Regions from separate parts of the Streptomyces sp. NPDC057694 genome, predicted to be linked through region 2. Evidence: riboswitches for the same ligand, from Rfam matches in the RefSeq annotation. Region 2 holds a riboswitch; each other region holds the start of a gene.
The links. Region 2 has a riboswitch for cyclic di-AMP ahead of ACFVDP_RS11385 (NlpC/P60 family protein). Riboswitches for the same ligand answer to the same signal wherever they lie in the genome.

Region 1 (4,953 bases), on a different contig from region 2:
CTCGACGAGGCGGACGTCGACCGGTTCGTCGAGGCGTTCACCGCCGTCATGGACGACGCGCACGGCGGCGGCGGGCTGATGTGGGACTTCGGGAAGACTCTGGTGAAGCAGGCGGTCGCCATCCGCTGACGGGGGTTCCCGGACCAGGCGACGGGGACTCCCGGACTGTTTGCCTCTGGGGCAATAAATTTGCCTCTCGGGCAGGGCTCTGGCTGAATCGACGGTATGAGCCCTGCCGTCCCCGAGGAGCCTCCGGAGCCCCCGGAGCTGCCTGCCGTCGCGCCCCAGCTGCGCGCTCTGCGCCGCCGCGCCTCCCTCACCCTGGAGGCCGCGGCCCGCACGGCCGGCCTGTCGCCGGCCCACCTCTCCCGGCTGGAGACCGGACAGCGCCAGCCTTCGCTGCCGATGCTGCTCGCACTCGCCCGCACCTACGGTACGACGGTCTCCGAACTGCTGGGCGAGGCCCCCGCCGATCGCGACTCCGTCGTGCGCGCCGGATCCATGGAGGCGACCGAGGCGGGCGGCTGGACCTATGTCCAGGCCGGCGCCTCCGGCCGCGGGATGCAGGCGCTGCGCGTGCGGGTCCCGTACGGCGCCCAGGGCGACATCGTGCGCGTCCACCCCGGCGAGGAATGGCTCTACGTGCTCGAAGGGCGGCTGCGGCTGCGCCTGGGGGACACCGCCCACCGGCTCGGGCCGGGCGACAGCGCCCACTTCGACTCGCTCACCCCGCACCGCATCGCGGCCGCGGACAGCGGCGGGGCCGAGCTGCTCTTCGTCCACACCCTGCTGCAGAGCCCGACCACCGCACTGTGCCTGGGAGGCATGTCATGAGCGACGCACAGCGGCCCGGTGGCCGCGACATCGAGGACAAGCTGCCGCGCGGTCTCTGGGTGCGGATCGTGATCTACGTATTCGTGGGACACGCCTTCGCCGCGTTCGTCTACCTGCTGTTCACGCTGGGCGGGAACCGCTGAGGCGACCCCGCTCCGGGCTCCGGGCGGATCAGTCCACGAGCCGCTCGCGCAGCCGGTCGCGGTCGGCCTCGCTGAGCTTCAGGCCCTCCGCGAAGTAGCGGTCGGTGGTGCCCCACGTCTGCTCGATGGTGTCGAAGGCCGCGTGGAGGTACTCGGCGCGGGCGTCGAAGAGCGGTGAGAGCAGCTCCATGATCTCGGGGGAGTAGGCGTCGCCCGACCCGCTGCCCCGGCGGACCTTGTAGCGGCGGTGCTTCTCGTTCGACTTCAGGTAGTCCGCTTCGATGGCGTCCCGCTCGACGCCGACCGCGAGCAGCGTCACGGCGATCGACAGCCCCGCGCGGTCCTTGCCTGCCGCGCAGTGCATCAGGGCGGGCGTGCTGTCCTCGGCCATCGCGTGCAGCACCCGGCTGTGCTCGCCGGTGCGGTCGCCGATGATGGACCGGTACGAGGTGATCATGCGCTGCGCCCCTCGCCCGTCGGAGAGCAGGGCGCGCAGCTGGTCGAGGTCGCCGTCGCGGACCATCTTCCAGAACTCGGCGCCGTCGGCCGGGTCGGACAGTGGCAGATTCACATTGCGCACGCCGGGCAGCTCGACATCGGCGCCCTCCAGCTTCTGGTCCGCCGCGTTGCGGAAGTCGAAGACGGTGTGCAGGCCGAGGGAGGACAGGAACGTCGCGTCCTCGGCGGTGGCGTGCGCGAGGTGACCGCTGCGGAAGAGCACGCCGGGCCGCACCCGCCCGCCGTCCACGGTCGGCAGGCCGCCCACGTCGCGGAAGTTGCGCACTGCGGTCAGCTCGGGCTCGGTGGACGGGGCGTGCTGCGTCACGGGGGCTCCTCCGAATTCGGGCGCTCCGGCGCCGCTCGCCGGTGGGCCTGCACCTGACGATACGACATGGATTCCGCAGGCAACCATCCGTCTGTTATGTCCAGTTCTGGGTCAACTGTCCCTAAGTGAGCGGGGATTGTGGACGTCCGCGTGAGCGGGCTCATAGAGGTGACGGTGCGTGGTTGTTCTCGTGGCGGCCGGACGACGGAATTCCCGCAGGTATGGCGCTGGTAAAGGAGAAGAGGCGACAGAGGGTCACACAGAAATCTCTCAGATGATCAATGAAAGCCCCGGAATTCGAATTCGATGTTTGTCGCGGCCGGTTCCGCTGCCTTACGGTCACCCATCACACCGGACGGAACGCCTAATCCTGCCGCCGCCCGGAATTCCCACAACGACCCGTGACGGCAGGAGCGGGGGACCCACAGGCAGTACGCCGCCGAGGGATTTCCCGACGTGGCTCGGGGTGCAGCCGGTCTCCTTCCCGGGATCCGGCCGGACATCTCCAGTCCGAACCCGACAGCTCACCTCGCAGGCGACGGAGAGGAAAAGCGTCATGTCCGCACAGGCGAAGCACCGCCGTCCGAAGACCCGCCGCGCCACCCGCGCCGCCGCCCTCGCCACCGTCGGAGGAGCCGCGCTCGCGCTGCCCCTCATCGGCGCCACCGGAGCGCAGGCCGCCGACTCCGGCACCACCACGTACACCGTGAAGTCCGGCGACACCCTGGCGAAGATCGCCCAGAGCCAGGGCGTCGACGGCGGCTGGAAGCAGCTCTACCAGGACAACAAGAGCGTCATCGGCGCCAACGCGTCCCTGATCACGCCCGGCACCAAGCTCACCGTCGGCGGCGCGAGCGGTACGTCCACCACGGCCACCCAGGCGAGCGACACCTCGGGCAGCGGCTACGTGAAGCCGGTCGAGGGGTCCATCGGCACCCAGTACCACTCGTCCGGCGCCATGTGGTCCAGCGGCTACCACACCGGCACCGACTTCATCGTCTCCACCGGCACCTCGGTCAAGGCCGTCAGCAACGGCACCGTCGTCTCGGCGGGCGACGGCGGCGCGTACGGCAACCAGATCGTCATCAAGAACGCCGACGGCTACTACTCCCAGTACGCCCACCTGTCCTCGGTCGGCGTCTCCGCGGGCCAGACGGTCACGGCAGGTCAGCAGATCGGGCTCTCCGGCGCGACCGGCAACGTCACCGGACCGCACCTGCACTTCGAGATCCGCACGACCGCGAGCTACGGCTCGGACGTCGACCCGGTCGCCTACCTGCGCAGCCACGGCGTCACCCTCTGACCTGCGGCACATCTCACGCGACACACGCGTCACACCCGGCTCCCAGATATTCCCTGGGGGCCGGGTGTGTTTTGTCACCACTCGTCAACCCCTGGTTACGGTCGCGTAGGTCACACCTCGGGGTGAAAGATGTGTGGTCGTGGCAAACGAATCGAGAGCACTCACGGACGCAGCGGACCCGGCCGAGACGACGGACACGCACGGCGGCGGCCTGATCCGCTCGTACGCCGCGGTGGGGGACAGCTTCACCGAGGGCGTCGGGGATCCCGGCCCCGACGGGACCTTCGTCGGCTGGGCCGACCGGCTCGCCGTCCTCCTGGACGACCGGGCCCCCGAGGACACCTTCCAGTACGCGAACCTCGCCGTGCGCGGCAAGCTCCTCGACCAGGTCGTCGAGGACCAGATCCCGCGCGCCGTCGAGCTCGCCCCGGACCTGGTGACCTTCGTCGCCGGCGGCAACGACATCATCCGGCCCGGCACCGACCCGGACGACGTGGCCGAGCGCTTCGAGAAGGCCGTGGCCCGGCTCAGCGGGGCCGCGGGCACCGTCATGGTCGCCACCGGCTTCGACACCCGTGACGTCGCCGTCCTCAAGCATCTGCGCGGCAAGATCGCCACGTACAACATGCATGTGCGGGCCATTGCCGACCGGTACGGCTGCGCGATGCTCGACCTGTGGTCGCTCAAGTCCATCCAGGACCGCAGGGCCTGGGACGACGACCGGCTGCACCTGGCCGCCGAGGGGCACACCCGGGTCGCGCTGCGCGCCGCCCAGGCCCTCGGCATCGAGGTGCCCGCCGATCCCGAGCAGTCCTGGCCGCTGCTGCCGCCGCGCGGCACGTTCGAGGTCCGGCGCGACGACATCCACTGGGCGCGCGAGTTCCTGGTGCCGTGGATCGGGCGCCGGCTGCGCGGCGAGTCCTCCGGCGACCGGGTGCAGGCGAAGGGGTTCCTCGACCCGCACGAGATCAAGCTGCAGCTGGAGTCCGCTTCCTGAAGGGTCCGGCGGGCCGGGGGAGGGGCGTCAGTGCCCTGACGTCAACTGAGCGCGCTCCAGGCCGAGTTCGCGGGCCAGCGCCTCGTCCACCCACTCCTGGGTGCGGGCCCGCGACACCGCGCCCCCGTACGTCGTCATCTGCACGGCGAGGCCGTCGAGGAGCGCCGTCAGGCGCAGCGCCGTGGCCATCGGGTCCGGGCAGCTGAACTCGCCCGCCGCCACGCCCTCGGCGACAACCTCGGCGAGGGCCGCCTTCCACTGCTTGTCGAGGCCCCCGGTGACCTCGCGCAGCGCGGGTTCGCGCAGGGCGACGGCCCAGCCCTCGATCCACAGCCGCCATCCCTTGGCCTGGCCGGTCGGGGCGTACCAGCGCACCGCCGCGCGCAGCCGCTTGAGCGCCGTGGTCCGGCGGCCGAGCAGCTTGCGCAGATGGGCCAGGTCGTCCTCGGCGGCGTAGGTGAACGCGGCCGACACGAGCTTCTCCTTCGTCGAGAAGTGGTACAGCACCAGGGCGTTGCTCACCCCGAGCGCCGACGCCACGTCGGCGATGCGCACGGCGGCGACGCCGCGCACCTCGATCTGCTCGATGGCGGCCCGCAGCAGTTCCTCGCGCCGTTCGGCCACGCTCAACCGGACTCTGGTCACCGGGCAACCCTAGTTGTTGGAGGTGCCCCGGCGCTCCGGCTCCACAGAGTGGGGCCCGGGGCCGCCGCGCTCGCACGAGACGTGCGGGGCGGCCCCGGACGGGGTCAGCCCGCGGCCCGCACCGCCGTGCGGATCACCTCGGCGACCTCCTTGGGACGGGAGACGGCGATCGCGTGCGAAGCGCCGTCGACCTCGACGACGGTGG
Region 2 (4,953 bases):
TTGGGGTCTCCGAAGTCGATCGTCGCCTCCGCGTTCGACCCCGAGCCGTTGACCCCGACCACCGTGCCGAGGCCGAACTGGTCGTGCGTGACGCGGTCGCCGACCGACAGCGACACCACCGGCTTCTCGCTCGCCCGCCGGGTGGCGAACGCGGGCGTCGAGCCGGTGCGCGAGCGCGACGAGGAGAGCGAGGCCGCGATGCCGCCGCCGATGCTCTTCGTCGAGGCCGCCGGCGTCGAGGGGCCCGTGCGCTTCCAGTCCAGGTGCGCGGCCGGGATCTCCTCCAGGAACCGCGACGGCGGGTTGTACGAGGGCTGGCCCCAGGCGCTGCGCATCGTGGACCGGGTCAGGTACAGCCGCTCCCGCGCGCGCGTGATGCCCACATAGGCGAGCCGGCGCTCCTCCTCCAGCTCCTTGGCCTGGCCGAGCGAGCGCATGTGCGGGAAGACGCCGTCCTCCAGGCCCGTCAGGAAGACCACCGGGAATTCCAGGCCCTTGGCGGTGTGCAGGGTCATCAGGGTGATGACGCCGCTGCCGTCGTCGTCCTCGTCGGGGATCTGGTCGGAGTCGGCGACGAGCGCGACCCGCTCCAGGAAGTCGGAGAGCGTGCCGCCGGAGACCGGGGCCTCCACGCCGTCGTCCTGCGCGCCCTCGTCCGAGGCGGCCAGCTCCTGCTCGAACTCCAGGGCCACGGCGGCGAGTTCCTGAAGGTTCTCGATGCGGGTCTCGTCCTGCGGGTCGGTGGAGGCCTGGAGCTCGGCGAGGTACCCGGTGCGCTCGAGGACCGCCTCCAGGACCGTCGCCGGACCGGCGCCCGACTCGACGATCGTGCGCAGGTCCTCCATGAGCGTGTTGAACCGCTTCACCGCGTTCGTCGAGCGGGCCGCCATGCCGTACGCCTCGTCGACGCGGCGCAGCGCCTGCGGGAAGCTGATCTTCTCGCGCAGCGACAGCGCGTCGATCATCGCCTCGGCGCGGTCGCCGATGCCGCGCTTCGGCACGTTCAGGATCCGGCGCAGCGGGACCGAGTCCTCCGGGTTGGAGAGCACCCGCAGATAGGCCAGGACGTCCCTGACCTCCTTGCGCTCGTAGAAGCGGACGCCGCCGACGACCTTGTAGGGCAGTCCTACGCGGATGAAGATCTCTTCGAAGACACGGGACTGCGCGTTCGTCCGGTAGAAGACGGCGACGTCGCCGGCCCGGGCGTCGCCCGCGTCCGTGAGGCGGTCGATCTCGTCGGCGATGAACTGGGCCTCGTCGTGCTCGGTGTCCGCGACGTAGCCGGTGATCTGGGCGCCCGCTCCCGCGTTCGTCCACAGGTTCTTCGGGCGGCGCGACTCGTTGCGCTCGATGACCGCGTTGGCCGCGGAGAGGATCGTCTGCGTGGAGCGGTAGTTCTGCTCCAGCATGATCGTCGTCGCGTCCGCGTAGTCCTCCTCGAAGTCGAGGATGTTGCGGATCGTGGCGCCGCGGAAGGCGTAGATCGACTGGTCGGCGTCACCGACGACGCACAGCTCGGCCGGGTCGCTGTCGGCCGGGCCCACCAGCTCCTTGACCAGCGCGTACTGCGCGTGGTTGGTGTCCTGGTACTCGTCGACCATGACGTGGCGGAAGCGGCGGTGGTAGTGCTCCGCGACGTCGGGGAACGCACGCAGCAGGTTCACCGTCGTCATGATCAGGTCGTCGAAGTCCAGCGCGTTCGCCTCGCGGAGGCGGGACTGGTACATCGCGTAGGCCTGGGCGAGGGTCTTCTCGAAGCCGTCGGCCGCCGTGCTCGCGAAGTCCTCCTCGTCGATCAGCTCGTTCTTCAGGTTGCTGATCTTCGCGCTGAAGGACTTCGGCGGGAACTTCTTCGGGTCCAGGTCCAGGTCGCGGCAGACGAGCGCCATGAGGCGCTTGCTGTCGGCCGCGTCGTAGATCGAGAAGGAGGACGTGAAGCCCAGCTTCTTGCTCTCCCGGCGCAGGATGCGCACGCAGGCGCTGTGGAAGGTCGACACCCACATCGCGTTGGCCCGCGGGCCGACGAGGGCCTCGACGCGCTCCTTCATCTCGCCCGCGGCCTTGTTCGTGAACGTGATCGCGAGGATCTGGCCCGGGTGGACGCCGCGCTCGGCGAGCAGGTACGCGATGCGGTGCGTCAGGACGCGGGTCTTGCCGGAGCCGGCGCCCGCGACGATGAGCAGGGGCGAGCCGCCGTGGACGACGGCCGCCCGCTGATTCTCGTTCAACCCCTCCAGGAGGGATTCCGCGTCGACGGCCGGGCGCGGGGCGCCGTCCCGGTAGTACGCGTCCCTGGCCGGTGGCACGTCGAACTTCCCGCCGAACAGATCGTCCGGGATCGGCTCCGGCGCGCTGTCGTGGGCGGGGTCCTCGGGCGGCGGCGGGGGCTGCTCCGCGCCGCTCTGGAGGCTGGCCAGGAAACTGTCGTCAAAGAGGCTGCTCATCGCCGTACGAGTCTAGGCCGCCCCACTGACAGAGCGCCGCCGCCTTTGCGATACCGGGCCTCCGCCGCCGTGCGGGAGCGCGGACGCGGCGTGTTCCGCATGACGCAGATCACTCGCCGCTCCCCCGGCCGCGGATCATGCCGCCACATCGGCACACAGCCGGATAAACAGACCGAGAACCGATCAAGAAATGGACGCGCGGCACCCCTCGGGTCCCCCGACCGCAGCAAGGTCACGAAAATGTATCGGGCATATCGCACATCAACCTTCACAGCAGCAACACGAGTTGGCTACCGTGCTGCGCGGGCCGTCCGTCCCCCCGCCCGCGATCGTCGCGGCGAGCGGGCAGCCCCCGCTGAGTTCCGTACGCCGTGAGGCAGGGAACCGGGGACCCACCGACCTTGGGGTGAATCGGCTCGACGGCCCGGCAGTACCGGGCGGTGGAGCGTAGGGCGACCTTCCTGGCCCGAACCCGACAGCTAACCCGGTAGGCGGATGACGGAAGGAGTCGCCAGCCTTGGCGTCGCACCGCAAGCCGCGCAACCGGTCCCGACTCGCCGGCGGTCTTCGCACGACCCCCGCGATCGGCATCACCACCGCCGCCCTCACCTCTGTCGCCCTGCTCTCGCAGACGGCGCAGGCCGCTCCCGCGCAGCCGGACCGGCCGAGCCTGGAAGAGGTCCAGAAGAAGGTCGACACCCTGTACCGCCAGGCCGAGGTCGCCACGCAGAAGTACAACGCGGCCAAGGAGCAGACCACCGGCAAGAAGCAGCAGGTCGACCGGCTCCTCGACGACATCGCGCAGCGCACCGAGAAGATGAACAAGGCCCGCCAGGAACTGGGCCGGTACGCCGCCGAGCAGTACCGCTCGGGCGGGATGAGCGACACCGCGACGATGTTCCTCGCCGACAACCCCGAGGACTACTTCGCGCAGGACCAACTGCTCAGCCGGATGACGAACGAGCAGAAGAAGGCCGTCGACGACTTCCAGGACGAGCAGCGCAAGACGGCGAAGAAGCGCACCGAGGCGCAGGAGAACCTGCGCCAGCTCGCCGGTTCTCAGGAGGAGCTGCAGAGCTCCAAGGAAGCCGTGCAGACGAAGCTGTCCGACGCGCGGCAGCTGCTCTCCAAGCTGACCGCCGAGGAGAAGGCGCGGCTCGCGCGGATCGAGAAGGCCAAGGAGGAGGCGGCCCGGAAGAAGGCTGCCGAGCTGGCGCAGCAGCAGAAGGAGGCCGAGGCCGCCAAGCAGAAGGCGGCCGAGGAGAAGGCCGCCCAGGAGGGCGCGTCGGGCTCCGGCTCGACGGGGTCGTCATCGGGGTCGTCCGGTTCGTCGTCCGGCTACGCCGCCAAGGCCGCGCAGGCCCTCGCCTTCGCCAAGGCCCAGGAGGGCAAGCCGTACGTGTGGGGCGCCACGGGCCCCGACTCCTACGACTGCTCGGGCCTGACCCAGGCCGCCTGGAAGGCCGCCGGCATCACGCTGCCGCGCACCACCTGGGACCAGGTCGAGGTCGGCACGACGGTCTCGCTCTCCGACATCCAGCCCGGCGACCTGGTGTTCTTCTACGACGACATCAGCCACGTCGGCCTCTACCTCGGCGACGGGATGATGATCCACGCCCCGAAGCCGGGCGCGTACGTGCGCGAGGAGTCCATCTACTACGACGGCACCTCGTCGATCCACAGCGTGGTGCGCCCCGCCTGAGCGGAGCCCGGACCGTCTCAGGTCCAGAGCACCGCGATGAAGATGTTCGCGACGGTGAGCGCGCCGACCGTCGCGAACAGGCCCTTCTCGGCCTTCTCCTCGTCCCGCTTCACATACACGATGCCGAGGATGACGATCAGGATCGCGAGCTTCACGCCGATCTTGATGTTGTTGACAGTGTTGTCGTCGGCCTGATTGAGGCCGACGAGGGCGACACCGGTCACCAGCATGGTCAGGGCGCCGTGCAGCATCGCCTTGTTGAAGCGGGCGGTGCCCTTGCCCATCGCCGACATCTGCGTGAGGAAGCCGCCGAGCAGCGAGGCGATGCCGATGATGTGCAGGCCGACGAAGAGATGGATGAGTACGTCCATGGTTCCGGAGCCTAACGGGACGCAGGGGACGCCTCGCCACCGATCCCCCACGAGCACGCATGGTCGCCGACCTGTCACCCTCTGACGCCGTCCACAACAAAGGGAGCAGTTCCGAACAATCCCACACCAACCCGTTACGCCGAGGTTTAGCGTCCTTCCTCAGGTGACCGGCTCCCCACCGCCGCCCGGGCCAGGGGCGGCAGTCGGCCACCACCGCCGAGGAGAGTCCGGCGGCGGCCCGTTCCCCCTGTGCGGGCCGCCGCCGGGCGTATGACGACGGCGGTCGTACGATCCGGAAGGACGTGGCACTTCGTGCCGGCAGCGCATCGCAAGCCCAGGCAGCGCTCGCTCAGCGGCCATACGGCCCGCACCGCGGCCACCCTCGCCCTCGCCTCCGCGGCGGGCGCCACCGCCTTCGAGAGCGGCACGGCGCACG
Region 3 (4,953 bases), on a different contig from region 2:
GAAGAACGAGCGCAGGCAGCGCTACGACAACGTTCCGTACGGCACCGCGTTCGAGAAGCTGACCGCCCTCATGTACCCGCAGGGCCACCCGTACCACCACACGCCCATCGGCTCCATGGCCGACCTGGACGCGGCCACCCTGGAGGACGCGCGGAGCTTCTTCCGCACGTACTACGCGCCCAACAACGCGGTGCTCTCGGTGGTGGGTGACATCGACCCCGAGCAGACGCTCGCGTGGGTCGAGAAGTACTTCGGCTCCATCCCCACCCATGACGGCAAGCAGGCCCCGCGCGACGGCGCCCTGCCGGACGTCATCGGCGAGCAGCTGCGCGAGGTCGTCGAGGAGGAGGTGCCGGCCCGCGCCCTGATGGCCGCCTACCGGCTCCCCGCGGACAACACGCGCGCGTGCGACGCCGCCGACCTCGCCCTGACCGTGCTCGGCGGCGGCGAGTCCTCGCGGCTGTACAACCGCCTCGTACGACGGGACCGCACCGCCGTCGCCGCCGGCTTCGGTCTGCTGCGGCTCGCCGGCGCGCCCTCCCTCGGCTGGCTGGACGTGAAGACGTCCGGTGACGTCGAGGTGCCCGTCATCGAGGCGGCCGTCGACGAGGAGCTCGCCCGGTTCGCCGAGGAGGGCCCGAGCCCCGAGGAAATGGAGCGCGCGCAGGCCCAGTTGGAGCGCGAGTGGCTGGACCGGCTCGGCACCGTGGCGGGCCGCGCCGACGAACTGTGCCGCTACGCGGTCCTGTTCGGCGACCCGCAGCTCGCCCTCACCGCAGTGCGGCGCGTCCTCGACGTGACCGCCGAGGAGGTCCGGGAGATCGCCCAGGCGCGTCTGCGGCCCGACAACCGCGCGGTCCTGGTGTACGAGCCCACCGCCCCCGCCGAGGCCGACGACGAGACCGCAGCGAACGACGAGGAGGCGGGCCAGTGACCGAGCAGCTCGCGAGCATGGACTTCCACCCGCAGCCGCAGCCCGGCGAGGCCAGGCCGTGGGCGTTCCCCGCCCCGCAGCGCGGCGCGCTCGACAACGGCCTCACCGTTCTGCACTGCCACCGCCCCGGCCAGCAGGTCGTCGCCGTGGAGGTCAACCTGGAGGCGCCCCTGGAGGCCGAGCCCAAGGGGCTCGACGGGGTCGCCACGATCATGGCGCGGGCCTTCAACGAGGGCACCGACAAGCACTCCGCCGAGGAGTTCGCGGCCGAACTGGAGCGCTGCGGCGCCACGATGGACGCGCACGCCGACCACCCGGGCGTCCGGGTCTCCGTCGAAGTGCCGGTCTCCCGGCTCTCCAAGGGGCTCGCCCTGCTGGCCGACGCCCTGAGGGCGCCCGCCTTCGCCGACAGCGAGATCGAGCGCCTGGTGGCCAACCGGCTCGACGAGATCCCGCACGAGAGCGCCAGCCCGGCCCGCCGCGCCGCCAAGGAACTCTCCAAGCAGCTCTTCCCGGCCGACGCGCGCATGTCGCGCCCGCGCCAGGGCACCGAGGAGACCGTCGCCGCCATCGACGCGGCGGCCGTGCGCGCCTTCTACGAGAAGCACGTACGCCCGGCCACCGCCACCGCCGTGGTGGTCGGTGACCTCACGGGCGTCGACCTCGACGGCCTGCTCGCCGACACGCTCGGCGCCTGGACCGGGAACACCGCGGAGGCGCGTCCCGTCCCGCCCGTCACGGCCGACGACACCGGCCGCGTCGTCATCGTGGACCGTCCGGGCGCGGTGCAGACGCAATTGCTGATCGGCCGCATCGGACCCGACAAGCACGACCGGGTGTGGGCTGCGCAGATCCTCGGCACGTACTGCCTGGGCGGCACCCTCACCTCGCGCCTGGACCGCGTCCTGCGCGAGGAGAAGGGCTACACCTACGGGGTGCGGTCCTTCGCGCAGGTGCTGCGCTCGGCGCCGGACGGGACGGGCGCCGCGATGCTCGCCATCAGCGGTTCCGTGGACACCCCGAACACCGGTCCCGCGCTCGACGACCTGTGGAAGGTGCTGCGCACGCTGGCCGCCGAGGGACTGACGGACGCCGAACGGGACACGGCCGTGCAGAACCTGGTGGGGGTGGCTCCCCTCAAGTTCGAGACCGCCGCGAACGTCGCGGGAACCCTCGCCGACCAGGTCGAGCAGCACCTGCCCGACGACTTCCAGGCCCGCCTGTACCGCCAGCTCGCCGACACGGGCACCGTGGAAGCCACGGCGGCGGTCGTGAACGCCTTCCCGGCGGACCGCCTGGTGACGATCCTCGTGGGCGACGCCGCGCAGATCGAGGAGCCGGTCAGGGCGCTCGGCATCGGTGAAGTGACCGTGGTCTCCGGCTGATCGGGACACGTCGAGCCGCACCGCCTCGGAGCCCCGGTGACCGCGAGGTCACCGGGGCTCCGTCGTGTCCGTGATGTCGCTCACGTACGCAAACGCGATCGCCACGCTTCGTAAATGTCCGAAATGGTGCGGAGGTTGCCTGTCTGCCCTGTGGCATGCGCGACAAAAGCCGGGATCCGTTTGTTGATTAAAAGATGTCCCGCTTAGCGTCGGTCCGGCTGTCCGCCGCACCCGTGCCGCGCCCGCGTCACCGGGCAGCCATCGCCGAGTCCCCCATGGCGCGAGCCAGGGGAGCCGGGGACCCACCGCAGTCCCTGGGGTGAATCGGACCCCTCCCGCAAGGAGTGGCCCGTAGGAGACCTTCCTGCTCCGAACCCGTCAGCTAACCCGGTAGGCGAGAGGGAAGGAAAGGATCAGCCTCTTCATGGCGTTCACCCGTGCCACCGGGAAGCACCGTCGTCCGAGCCGCATCACGCGTACCACCGCGCAGGTCGCGAGTGTCGCCGCGCTCACCACGACCGGTGTCGTCGGAGGCCTCGCCGCCCCCGCGCTCGCCGCGGACACCGCGGCCCCAGAGCAGAACAACCTGACGCAGGCCATCTCCATCGGCGACTCCCTCGCCGACCAGATCGACGCCCAGGCCACCGCCCAGAAGAAGGCCGCCGACGCGGCCGCCGCCAAGGAGAAGGCGGAGGCCGAGGCCAAGAAGCGGGCCGAGGAGGCCAAGCGCAAGGCCGAGGAGAAGGCCAAGAAGGAGCGCGAGGCCAAGGAGCGCGCCGCCCGTGAGGCCGAGCGCAAGCGCCTCAACTCCTTCGTGGCGCCCATCTCCGGCTCGTACGTCTCCACCGCCTACAAGGCGAGCAGCGGCCTGTGGTCCTCCGGCAGCCACACGGGCATCGACTTCCACGCCGCCAGCGGCACCGCGGTCCACGCCGTGGGCTCCGGCACCGTCGTCGAGGCCGGCTGGGGCGGCGCCTACGGCAACAACATCGTCATCAAGATGAACGACGGTACGTACACCCAGTACGGTCACCTGTCGTCCATCGGAGTCTCGGTCGGCCAGTCGGTCACCCCGGGCCAGCAGATAGCCCTCTCCGGCGCCACCGGCAACGCGACGGGCCCGCACCTCCACTTCGAGGCCCGCACCGGCCCCGACTACGGCTCGGACATCGACCCCGTCGCGTACCTGCGCTCGCACGGCGTGAACGTCTGACGCACTCCCGCAGCATCGCCCGAAAGCCCCGGCTCGCCGAGCCGGGGCTTTCGCGTTGCCTGTCCTGAGCAGACCGCCGGTGTCCAAAAAATATCCCTGGATTCCGGGCTGCCGTCGGAAATTCAAGCGCGGTGGAATAGAGTCGTTGGGCAAGCGCGCTGACCGGACGTCAATCGTGCTTGTACGGGCGTCAATCGACCGCGTTTCGCGGGGATTAAGGCGGAGGTCGGGTCATGCGCATTCCCGCGCACTCGGTATGCACGGCGATCCGTGACGACATCGTCGCGGGTGTCTACGAGCGCGGCGGCAGGCTCACCGAGGAGCTGCTCGCGCGGCGCTACGGTGTCTCGCGCGTCCCGGTCCGTGAGGCGCTGCGCACCCTGGAGGCGGAAGGGTTCGTCGTCACGCGGCGGCACGCGGGCGCCTGCGTCGCCGAGCCCACCGAGCAGGAGGCCGCCGACCTCCTGGAGATCCGCATGCTGCTCGAACCGCTGGGTGCGGCCCGCGCGGCCCAGCGCCGCACCGAAGCCCACCTCAAAGTGCTGCGCGGCCTGGTCAGGCTGGGGCAGGAGCGCTCCAGGCGGGGGCAGAGCGAGGACCTGCGCTCGCTGGGCAGCTGGTTCCACGAGACGCTCGCGCAGGCCTCCGGCAGCCCCGGACTGATCACCCTGCTCACCCAGCTGCGGCACAAGATCGCATGGATGTACGCGGTCGAGACCCCGGGCCGGCCCGCCGAATCCTGGTCCGAGCACGGTGCCATCGTCGACGCCGTGGCCCGCGGTGACGCCGAGCGGGCCCGCGTCCTGACGGCCCAGCACGCCGAGCGCGCGACGGCGGCGCACCGACTGCGCGTCCCGCGCGCGGGCGAGCGTGTGAGGACTTCGCAACATCCCGTAAACACGGCGGGGCTCCAGCATTAACAGGGGCACCGTATACAAAGAAGTACACAATTCGCGGAATGGGTCGCGACCTGTTTTCCGCTGCCCTTTTTAGTGCCGCATTCGGCGCCGTTGATTTCCCCTGCGCTTTCCGGGGTGCGGAAATTCCGTCGAGCGGTAAAAGGGTGCACAGTGCCGTCGAGACAAAAAACGACGGAGCCGCGCGCTCCGGGGGGAAACGCGCGGCTCCGTCGAAAGACGCTGTGGGGTCAGACGGTCTCGGGAAGCTCCTCGAGCCCCTCGGCGACCAGCTTGGCCAGACGGTCGAGCGCGGCGTCCGCGCCCTCGGCGTCGGAGGCCAGCACGATCTCCTCGCCGCCCTGGGCGCCCAGGCCCAGCACCGCGAGCATGGAGGCGGCGTTGACGGGGTTGCCGTCGGCCTTGGCGATCGTCACGGGGACGCCGGCCGCCGTGGCCGCGCGGACGAAGATGGAGGCGGGACGGGCGTGGAGGCCCTCGGCCCAGCCGACGTTGACGCGGCGC
Region 4 (4,953 bases), on a different contig from region 2:
CGCGCTGGATAGAGACCGCCACCGCCGACCCGACCGGCGCCGACACCCTCGGCGCCACCGTCATCGCCCCGATCGTCGAGGAGTCCGCGAAGGCGGCGGCCGTGCTGCTCGTCTTCCTCTTCCGCAGACGGGACTTCAGCTCCGTCGTCGACGGCATCGTGATCGCCGGGGTCACCGCGACCGGCTTCGCGTTCACCGAGAACATCCTCTATCTCGGGAACGCCTTCGGCACCGACCAGTTGGCGGGTACCGGACCGGGCCTCAGCTCGGTCACCGCCGCCACCTTCTTCGTGCGCGTCGTGATGTCCCCGTTCGCGCACCCGCTCTTCACCGTGCTCACCGGCATCGGCTTCGGCATCGCGGCGGTCACCGCGCGCGACCGGGGCCCGGTCCGCCGCCTCCTGCTGCCGCTGACGGGCCTGCTCGCCGCGATGGGCATGCACGCCTTCTGGAACGGCTCGTCGTCGCTCGGCGAGTACGGCTTCTTCGCCGTCTACGCGGCTTTCATGGTGCCGGTGTTCGGCCTGATCACCTGGCTCGCGGTGTACGTGCGCCAGCGCGAGCTGCGCACCGTGCGCGAGGAGCTGCCCGCGTATGTCGCGGCGGGCTGGCTCACCCCGCCCGAGCCGTTCGCGCTCGGCTCGCTCAAGGCGCGGCGCCTGGCACGCGAGTTCGCCACGCACTACGGCGGCAGGGAGGCGGCGGAGTCGGTCGCCGCGTACGAGTCGTACGCGACGTCCCTGGCGCTGCTGCGGCGCCGCGGGCGCCGGGGCCGGGCCGGCGCCGACTTCGTCGTACGGGAGCGGGAGCTGCTCGAGGCGCTGTGGGAGCGGCGCGCCGCCGCCCGGCCCGCCCTCGCGTACGGCTCACGGTCCGCGGCCCCGATGTGGCGCCCGCCGGTGTACGCGGGCCCGCCGATGACGCACGGCCCCGCGTACAACCCGTACCGGTATTAGCTGCGCACCCTAGGCCGACGCCTCGGTCAGCCGCGCCAGCTCGGCCTCCGTCAGCTCCAGCTCGGCGACGGCCATCAGCGCCGGCAGCTGCGCGGCGGTGCGCGCGGAGGCGATCGGGGCGGTGACGGTGGGCCGGGAGGCGAGCCAGGCGAGGGCGACGGTGGCGACCTCGGCGTTGTGCGCCTGCGCGACCTCGTCGAGCGCCACGAGGACCTTCTGGCCGCGCTCGGTCTCCAGATGGGGGCCGGCCTTGTCGGCGCGGACGCTGTCGACGCTCACGCCGGACCGGTACTTGCCGGTGAGGAAGCCGGAGGCCAGCGACCAGTACGGGGCGGCGCCCAGGCCCGCGCGGGAGGCGATGTCCTGGCGGGCGCCCTCGTAGGTGTCGCGCGAGACGAGGTTGTAGTGCGGCTGGATGGCCACGTAACGGGCCAGGCCCTCGCGGTCGGAGAAGTCCAGCGACTCCTGGAGCCGCTCCGGCGAGATGTTGGAGACGGCGATGTGCCGCACCTTGCCCGCCTTCACCAGCTCGTCGAGCGCGCCGATGATCTCGTCGACCGGGATCGTCTCGTCGTCGTCGAAGTGCGTGTAGTAGAGGTCGATGTAGTCGGTGTCGAGGCGGCGCAGCGAGGCGTCGGCGGCGGCCTTGATGTTGTCGCCGCGCAGGCCGGGGAAGTCGGGGTGGCGGCCGACCTTGGTGGCGATGACGACGTCGTCGCGCCGGCCGCGCGCCTTGGCCCACCGGCCGATGAGGGTCTCGGACTCACCGCCCTTGTTGCCCGGCGCCCAGGACGAGTACGAGTCGGCGGTGTCGATGAAGTTGCCGCCGCCCGCGACATAGGCGTCGAGCACCTCGAAGCTGGCGGCCTCGTCGGCGGTGAAGCCGAAGACGTTGCCGCCGAGGCAGAGCGGGAAGACGTCGAGGCCGGAGGAGCCGAGGGGGCGAAGTACGGAAGAAGTCATGCTCCAGTCCAACACCCTTCCGGAGCATGGAATTCCGTGGGGACGGCGGTACGCGTCTCAAGGGCAGGCAAAACCGGCAGCCCTGGCGTCGGGGGGTTGCCGCCAGGACCGCCGGAGTTCTCGGAGAAGGCCCCTCAGGGCGTCAGGCCCCGCTCGCGCAGCCAGGCGGCCGGGTCGATGCCGGTGGCGTCCCCGCCGGGGTGGACCTCCAGGTGGAGGTGGGGGCCTGTGACGTTGCCGGTGGCGCCGACACGGCCGATGACATCGCCGGTGGTGACCTTCTGGCCGGCGCTGACATTGATCGACGACTGGTGGCAGAACCACAGCTCGGTGCCGTCGTCGAGGGTGATGACCGTGCGGTAGCCGTACGCGCCCGCCCAGCCGGCCTCGGTGACGGTGCCGGAGTGGACGGCGTAGATCGGGGTACCTGTGGAAGCGGCGAAGTCCAGGCCCGTGTGATAGCCGGAGGACCACATGGCGCCGGGCTGCCCGAAGGTGCCGGTGATCGTGTAGGAGGCGACGGGGAGCTTGAAGCTCTTGGCCAGCTTGGCGAGGCGCTCGGCCTCGGCCTTCTTCTTGGCCTCTTCCTCCGCCTTCTTCTTGGCGGCGGCCTCCTTCTTGTCGGCCGCCTCCTTCTTCGCGACGGCCTCGTCGGCGGCCTTCTTGGCGGCGGCCTCCTCGGCCTCCTTCTTCGCGGCGGCGTCGGCGGCGTCCTGCTGGGTCTCGGCCTGGGCCAGGATCCGGGTGCGCAGCGCCTCGCCCGCGTCCGACGTGCCGTTGCCGACCGTGGTGAGCGGGGTGGCGGCGGCGCCGGAGTCGGAGCTGTCGGAGCCGTCGGATATGAGCGCGCCGACGCCGGGCAGCGACTTGGCCGCGGGCAGCGAGTCCTTCACGGCCGAGAGGTCCGGCATGGAGATGTGGACGGCGGGCTTGCCGCCCTGCGCGGTGGCGATGCCGCCCGCGCCGACGGCGGCGATCACGCCGACGCCGAGAACGGTGGAGCTGCGTGCGAGGCCGCCGCGCTGGCGGGCCACGCGGTGCCTGCCGCGGACGGGGCGGACGGACTCCTCGGTGGGGTTCCACTCCTCCCAGCTCTCCGGCTGGGGGCCGAACGCGTCGTTCGACGGATCCTTCAATGAGGAGAACTCGGGGGCAGGCCGGTTCGACGCCACGGGGGCGCTCTCCTTTCCTTCCTTCTCGCCTACCGGGTTAGCTGACGGGTTCGGAGCAGGAAGGTCTCCTACGAGCACCAAAAGATGCCCGATTCACCCCAAGTTGGTGGTTCCCCGGCTCCCTTGCGGGATTAAGCGCGTGCGCGCGGAGCCATCGCTGGTGACGGCTGGGACGACCGCGCTGCGTTATCGAACGTTAATAGACAGCCGACAGTAATTCCAAGCTCTTCCTACTGATCGTTCACGTCCTGGCCCGGGATTTAACGGGTCAAGGCCGGGCGGAACGGGTCGACTTGACCGACGGTGTGAACCGGCCACGTTTCTGACGGTTCGTCAATTGTTATCCGCGGCATCTGCGGAGAGTCACGGCCGCCGTACGGCGAGGAGCGCCATGTCGTCCGTCGCGCCGCCCCCGGTGTGCGCGCGCACCTCGGCGGCGAGGGAGAGGAGGAGTTCCTCGGGCCCGGGGAAGATCCGCCCCGACAGCCGGGCCGCCGGATCGTAGAAGACGCCCGCGGCGTCCCGCGCCTCGGAGAGCCCGTCGGTGTAGAGCAGCAGCGTCGCCCCCGCCGGGAACTCGGCCTCGGCGACCCGGTCCGGCCAGGACCCCAGCTCCCCCATCCCGAGCGGCAGCGCCCCCACGCCGTCGACGATCGGGATCATGTGTACGGTGCCGTCGTCGAGCAGCAGGATCGGCTCGGGGTGGCCGCGGTTGACGACGCGGACGCGGGAGTCGCCGTGCGGGATCTCGGCGAGCACCGCGGTGGTGAAGCCCTCGAAGTCGTCGATGCCGTCGCGCCGGGTGCCCTCGCGGGCCAGGGCCCGCTCCAGGCGCAGGGCGACCGCCTCCAGGCTGCCCTCCTGCTCGGCGGCCTCCCGGAACGCCCCGATGACGACGGCGACGGCGGAGACCGCGCCCATGCCCTTGCCCCGGACGTCACCGACGACGATGCGCACCCCGTGCGGGGTGTCCTGGACGGCGTACAGGTCACCGCCGATGAAGGCGCCGGCCTGCGCGGCCTCGTAGCGCGCGGCGATGGCGAGGCCGCCGATCCGGTCGGCCGGTTCGGGCAGGACGGCGAACTGGGCGGCCTGCGCGATCCGCCGGGCGGAGTCCAGCTGTTCGTTGCTGCGCCGCACGATCTGGTTGATGAAGCAGGCGAGCACGCAGACGGTCGCCACGGTGGCCATCTCGGTGACGATGTCGGTGCCGACCCGCTGGGTGTATCTGAAGTGCACGACGAGGATGGCGAGGATCGACCCGAGCCCGGCCAGGATCGTGCTGCGCAGCGGGAAGAACGGGGCGGCGACCAGGGGCGCCGCGCTGAACAGCGGAGCCCCGGAGAAGCCGGAGGGCGTGACGTACTCGTAGCAGGCGCCGCCCACGATCAGCAGAACCGGCAGCACGCGCAGGAACCACCGGGTGCCGACGCTGTCCGCCACCGATCTGTGCCGCCCTCCGCGCTTCCCCACCGTTCGTCTCCTGCCACGTCCGCGCCCGGTTTCCGGCGTCTCGTCAAGGGTTCCCGCGGAGCGCGGCGGAGGCGACCTGGTGTGGGCCGTACGGGTGGCGGACGCGCAAAAGAACCGAGGCCGGAATCTCGATGAGATTCCGGCCTCGGCCTTCAGTAGCGGGGACAGGATTTGAACCTGCGACCTCTGGGTTATGAGCCCAGCGAGCTACCGAGCTGCTCCACCCCGCGTCGGTAAACCTGACTCTACGCCATCGGGGGACGAGAACGCGAATCGGCTACGCGGCGCTCGCGTGGGTCAGGGTTTCCCAGGCCACGAAGAGGTCGTCGGTGCCCTCGGGCCGCTCCTTGCGGGTCAGCTTCTCGGTCTGCGGAAGATCCATCTTCAGC

Region 1: linked by a shared signal. The riboswitch ahead of ACFVDP_RS05985 (peptidoglycan DD-metalloendopeptidase family protein) and the one ahead of ACFVDP_RS11385 (NlpC/P60 family protein) in region 2 are both predicted to bind cyclic di-AMP.
Region 3: linked by a shared signal. The riboswitch ahead of ACFVDP_RS25025 (M23 family metallopeptidase) and the one ahead of ACFVDP_RS11385 (NlpC/P60 family protein) in region 2 are both predicted to bind cyclic di-AMP.
Region 4: linked by a shared signal. The riboswitch ahead of ACFVDP_RS17810 (M23 family metallopeptidase) and the one ahead of ACFVDP_RS11385 (NlpC/P60 family protein) in region 2 are both predicted to bind cyclic di-AMP.

Annotation. Positions count from the first base shown of each region.
Region 1 covers NZ_JBHVIX010000001.1:1,306,926-1,311,878, reverse strand. Annotated here, with positions in the region: gene ACFVDP_RS06005 (aspartate aminotransferase family protein) at 1-129, shown strand, start outside; gene ACFVDP_RS06000 (helix-turn-helix domain-containing protein) at 226-834, shown strand; gene ACFVDP_RS05995 (DUF6126 family protein) at 831-977, shown strand; gene ACFVDP_RS05990 (tyrosine-protein phosphatase) at 1,006-1,803, opposite strand; cyclic di-AMP (ydaO/yuaA leader) riboswitch at 2,155-2,354, shown strand; gene ACFVDP_RS05985 (peptidoglycan DD-metalloendopeptidase family protein) at 2,360-3,106, shown strand; gene ACFVDP_RS05980 (SGNH/GDSL hydrolase family protein) at 3,318-4,103, shown strand; gene ACFVDP_RS05975 (TetR/AcrR family transcriptional regulator) at 4,131-4,748, opposite strand; gene ACFVDP_RS05970 (alpha/beta fold hydrolase) at 4,853-4,953, opposite strand, start outside.
Region 2 covers NZ_JBHVIX010000003.1:336,520-341,472, reverse strand. Annotated here, with positions in the region: gene pcrA (DNA helicase PcrA) at 1-2,444, opposite strand, end outside; cyclic di-AMP (ydaO/yuaA leader) riboswitch at 2,788-2,954, shown strand; gene ACFVDP_RS11385 (NlpC/P60 family protein) at 2,962-4,146, shown strand; gene ACFVDP_RS11380 (hypothetical protein) at 4,164-4,517, opposite strand; gene ACFVDP_RS11375 (NlpC/P60 family protein) at 4,788-4,953, shown strand, end outside.
Region 3 covers NZ_JBHVIX010000012.1:129,223-134,175, reverse strand. Annotated here, with positions in the region: gene ACFVDP_RS25035 (M16 family metallopeptidase) at 1-934, shown strand, start outside; gene ACFVDP_RS25030 (M16 family metallopeptidase) at 952-2,319, shown strand; cyclic di-AMP (ydaO/yuaA leader) riboswitch at 2,572-2,731, shown strand; gene ACFVDP_RS25025 (M23 family metallopeptidase) at 2,744-3,532, shown strand; gene ACFVDP_RS25020 (GntR family transcriptional regulator) at 3,766-4,452, shown strand; gene ACFVDP_RS25015 (HPr family phosphocarrier protein) at 4,680-4,953, opposite strand, start outside.
Region 4 covers NZ_JBHVIX010000006.1:329,814-334,766, reverse strand. Annotated here, with positions in the region: gene ACFVDP_RS17820 (PrsW family intramembrane metalloprotease) at 1-956, shown strand, start outside; gene ACFVDP_RS17815 (aldo/keto reductase) at 966-1,919, opposite strand; gene ACFVDP_RS17810 (M23 family metallopeptidase) at 2,054-3,091, opposite strand; cyclic di-AMP (ydaO/yuaA leader) riboswitch at 3,103-3,239, opposite strand; gene ACFVDP_RS17805 (PP2C family protein-serine/threonine phosphatase) at 3,455-4,564, opposite strand; tRNA gene ACFVDP_RS17800 (tRNA-Met) at 4,721-4,794, opposite strand; gene ACFVDP_RS17795 (alginate lyase family protein) at 4,842-4,953, opposite strand, start outside.